One region of the Bacillus sp. WC2507 genome, then DNA from elsewhere that is predicted to be linked to it. Evidence: predicted binding sites of a transcription regulator. Region 1 holds the regulator's gene; the other holds the start of a gene.
What was found. Region 1 encodes CtsR, which represses protease genes until heat stress. Its sites were predicted from a motif close to ATGGTCAATAAAGGTCAAACA; they were not measured.
Positions count from the first base shown of each region.

Region 2: clpP (ATP-dependent Clp endopeptidase proteolytic subunit ClpP) is a predicted target of CtsR. The motif match lies at 1,145-1,165, and genes of this name have one in related genera.

Region 1 covers NZ_JBQXPN010000001.1:189,133-191,533, reverse strand. The annotation lists rRNA gene ACUN28_RS01125 (23S ribosomal RNA) at 1-485, shown strand, start outside; rRNA gene rrf (5S ribosomal RNA) at 535-650, shown strand; gene ctsR (transcriptional regulator CtsR) at 858-1,319, shown strand; gene ACUN28_RS01110 (UvrB/UvrC motif-containing protein) at 1,493-2,041, shown strand; gene ACUN28_RS01105 (protein arginine kinase) at 2,046-2,401, shown strand, end outside.
Region 2 covers NZ_JBQXPN010000001.1:643,897-646,297, forward strand. The annotation lists gene ACUN28_RS03365 (HPr family phosphocarrier protein) at 1-182, shown strand, start outside; gene clpP (ATP-dependent Clp endopeptidase proteolytic subunit ClpP) at 517-1,098, opposite strand; gene ACUN28_RS03375 (DUF421 domain-containing protein) at 1,339-2,208, opposite strand; gene ACUN28_RS03380 (DUF1657 domain-containing protein) at 2,229-2,401, opposite strand, start outside.

The DNA.
Region 1 (2,401 bases):
GCCATCGCTCAACGGATAAAAGCTACCCCGGGGATAACAGGCTTATCTCCCCCAAGAGTCCACATCGACGGGGAGGTTTGGCACCTCGATGTCGGCTCATCGCATCCTGGGGCTGTAGTCGGTCCCAAGGGTTGGGCTGTTCGCCCATTAAAGCGGTACGCGAGCTGGGTTCAGAACGTCGTGAGACAGTTCGGTCCCTATCCGTCGTGGGCGTAGGAAATTTGAGAGGAGCTGTCCTTAGTACGAGAGGACCGGGATGGACGCACCGCTGGTGTACCAGTTGTTCTGCCAAGGGCATAGCTGGGTAGCTATGTGCGGAAGGGATAAGTGCTGAAAGCATCTAAGCATGAAGCCCCCCTCAAGATGAGATTTCCCATAGCGTAAGCTAGTAAGATCCCTGAAAGATGATCAGGTTGATAGGTTCGAGGTGGAAGCATGGTGACATGTGGAGCTGACGAATACTAATAGATCGAGGACTTAACCATATAATATGAAGCAAATGTTATCTAGTTTTGAAGGAATATGCCTTCATAGTTTGGTGATGATGGCAGAGAGGTCACACCCGTTCCCATACCGAACACGGAAGTTAAGCTCTCTAGCGCCGATGGTAGTTGGGACCTTGTCCCTGTGAGAGTAGGACGTCGCCAAGCAACTAAACACGAGTCAAATGACTCGTGTTTTTTCGTGTTTTCTTTTATAATCCATAGTAAGTAAAAAATGTGTTTAAATTATTATTATTTTGATTAAATACAGGGGAATGTGGCTAGGATAGTGAATAAGCAAAAGAGTTGCAAATTTTATTAATACGTATATAATTAAAGTCAAAGATAGTCAAAGTCAATAAAGGTGGCGGATAAATGAGAAATATATCTGATATCATTGAGCAATATCTAAAGCAAGTTATTGACTTAAGTAATAATAATGTGATTGAAATCAAAAGAAATGAGATTGCGGATCAATTCGAGTGCGTACCATCTCAAATCAATTATGTAATCAATACCCGTTTTACGTTAGAAAGAGGATTTGTAGTAGAAAGTAAACGTGGTGGAGGAGGTTACATTCGCATTATAAAAGTCAAACTGCATGACGATATAGACATTATTGATCAAATGCTTCATATGATTGATCATAGCGTTGCGCAAGGAAATGCAGAGAGTATGATTATACGTTTAATAGAAGAGGGAATCATAACAAATCGTGAAGCTAAACTTATGTTAAGTGTACTAGATCGCTCTGTATTATCAATGGATGTTCCTTCTCGAGATGAACTTAGGGCTCGAATATTATGCGCAATGTTAAGAACACTGAAATATAAATAAATACAGCTTTTGTAAAAGAATGATAACTAAAAGATAAGGCAGTTAAATATTGTAGAAGTTTTGAAAAAAGAACACGCACTTTTATTTAAACGAATAAAGGAAAGTGAACAATCTAGTAATGTATGAAAAGTACTATGAGATAGATCGTTCCTGTTGTAAAGGTGGGGATAGTGATGACTTGTCAAAACTGTAATATAAGACCAGCAACTTTACATTATACAAAAGTAATCAACGAAAAGAAGACGGAAGTTCATCTTTGTGAGCAATGTGCAGAACAAAGTGGCTATACGTCTTTCTTTCAATCATCGCAGTCTAGCTTTTCATTCCATGATTTATTTGCTGGGTTATTACACGGTGAATCAACAATGTTTGAAGAAGGCAAAAATGGATTTTCAAATAAAAGTATATTAAGGTGTCCAGATTGTAAGATGACATACGAGCAATTTACAAAGGTGGGACGCTTTGGATGTGCCTCTTGTTACGATACATTTAAGGAACATTTAAAGCCATTATTAAAACGTCTTCACGGCGGGCATACAGATCATTGTGGAAAAATTCCGGAACGTATAGAAGGAAATATTCACTTAAAGAAAGAATTAGATGAACTAAAACTCATTCTGAAACAATACGTACAGAAAGAGGAGTTTGAGAAAGCTGCTGAGGTAAGGGATAAAATTCGAGGTCTTGAAAATCAGCTTAGTGAGCATAGAGAGGGGGAATAGTTCTATGTCACTGGACAAAATTATGAATGAAGCGATTAGTCCATGGATGAAGGGGGATGGCCCTGATTCTGATATTGTTTTAAGTAGTCGAATTCGTTTGGCTCGTAATTTTAAAAAATATCAATTCTCTACTATGCAAAATGAAGAAGAAGCTAAACAGATTCATGAATTATTTAAAAAGGAATTTATAAATAAAACGGTAGAACCTTTTGGAGAGTTTGAACTATTAAAAATGAATGAATTAACGCCTCTTCAAAGGAGAGTATTAGTTGAAAAGCATTTAATTAGCCCCAACCTTGCAGGTACAGAATATGGAGCATGCCTATTGTCAGAAAATGAACATATTAGTGTCATGCTTAA
Region 2 (2,401 bases), 450 kb from region 1:
TACAAGAGGCCAATCGCTTTCATGCGGATATTTTCATCGAGAAAGATGGAAAGACAGTAAATGCAAAGAGCATAATGGGGATTATGAGCTTAGCAATTGGAACTGGTAGCATGATAACAATTACAACAGAAGGTTCAGATGCAGAAGAGGCTTTAGAGGCATTAGCTGCATATGTACAGTAAAAAGCTATCGCGCATGTGCGATAGCTTTTTTGTTTTGCTATTTGTTGGGTGGGGGGTATGTAGGGCGCTTCTGCTTGTCGAGGATTGTCGGTAGATCGATATGTTGTGTCGAACCGTTGATATAATTTGAGTTGTGTTCGATATAATTGGAAAATCGTTGATATATTCAGGGAGATACTAGATGGGGTATGTTCGCGCGGAGGCCTAGCCATAAAAAAAGCGCCCTGTAATAGGGCGCTTCTGCTTTAAGTTGTATCTAGCGCCAGTGGCTAACTCTTCGTGTCTAAGAACCTTAGCCAGTCAGAGCTGAACGAGCCGCTTCCGCTTTTAGTTATTAACGATTTGTAAAGATCTTATCGATTAAACCGTATTCTAAAGCTTTTTCTGCTGTCATGAAGTTGTCGCGGTCTGTGTCGCGTTGTAGTACTTCAATTGGTTGGCCTGTGCGGTCAGCAAGAATTTGGTTTAGTTTTTCACGTAAGAATAGGATACGTTTAGCAGCGATTTCGATTTCAGTCGCTTGACCTTGTGCTCCGCCAAGTGGTTGGTGAATCATTACTTCACTGTTTGGAAGTGCATAACGTTTTCCTTTTTCACCTGCTGCAAGTAAGAATGCACCCATAGATGCAGCCATACCGATACAGATTGTTGATACTTGTGGCTTAATAAACTGCATTGTATCATAGATTGCCATACCTGCTGTGATAGAACCACCAGGGCTGTTGATGTAGATGTGAATATCTTTTTCTGGATCTTGAGATTCCAAGAATAAAAGCTGGGAAACGATTGAGTTAGCTACGTTGTCATCAATTGCACTACCAAGCATAATGATGCGGTCTTTTAATAGTCGAGAGTAAATATCGTAAGCGCGTTCTCCACGATTTGTTTGTTCAATTACTGTAGGAATTAAATTCATCTGTTATTTCCTCCTTCTAAAGCTTTCTTAGTCTTATAATACAATTATGGTCAATAAAGGTCAAACGAAACCACTTTAAATCAAAAAAATATGTAGTTGTACCATGAAATATTCGCTATGTTTTTGAAATTCCCTGCTTATGTATCTTCAACATCATAACCGAATTACATAAATTTAAACGTTATAAAAACTGGAGAAAAAAGAAAAGAACGCCTTTTTACTGAAGCGTTCTTTCGATATTTATTCTTTTAAAAGATAGGTTACTTTATTTAAAATCTTTTCGATTTGTTTCGCGTTTTTACTATACATTTCGCTTGCTGATTTCGACTTTGTTTCTAGGGAGAATAGTTCAAGATCAGCATGACATTTTTTTAAAGATGCCAATAATAAAGGTTTGTTTTGAGGAGAAGGCATTTGCAGCTTGTCATTATAAATGTCGATAGTAAGTTGTCCATATGAGTCAACTTGGCCGAGAAAGACATTTTCGATGACAACACCGAGTTTTTCTAGTTCAGAATGTAACCAAGCGCGGTTATGTCCACTAGAGGAAAGGGGTTCATCTAGTACATTTCCATCCATAATAACAGTTTGCGGTTCTTTTTCATTTGGTACTTTTAAACCGATGTCTTTTGCTGTAAGTGGCTGAGAATCTTTCTTTAATAATACATTTAATTCTCCGCTCGGTTCTAAGACAGCAAATTCGACTTCAGCTACGCTGAACGCACTTTTTCCTCGCAGTAGTTCAAGTAATTCGTCACTTGTATATTTTTCTTTCTTTAAGTTATCTTCGAGTACCTTTCCATCTTTTATTAATACGGTAGATTTTCCTTCAAAAAAATCTCGAGCTGTTTTGTTCTTTAAAGAGAGGATTCCTGTGAGAAAAGGTACCGCAGCGAAAATGAGTATCGCAAAGACGCCATGGAAAAATTTTGAATCGAGCCCTGTAGATACTTGGGCAGCGATGTCACCGATTGTCATTCCGGCTATGTATTCAAAAAAGGAGAGCTGAGAGATTTGTCTTTTCCCTAACCATTTCGTAATAGCGAATAAAATAATTAATATGAATACAGAGCGAAGAATGACAAGTGTCCATTCCGGCAGGTGAGACATAGTCATTTCCTCCAGTCTACTTAAAACCCTTTATATTGAGGTTCTTCACGTTCTAATACTGAAATTCTATTTTGTAAATCAGCGATGATGCTGTCCATTTCTAACATACATTCATGAAATACACGTTTTGATTCTTCATCCTGTGAATTTAGTGAAAGAGAGCTTAAACTTGCTTGAGAGCCCCTTACACTAG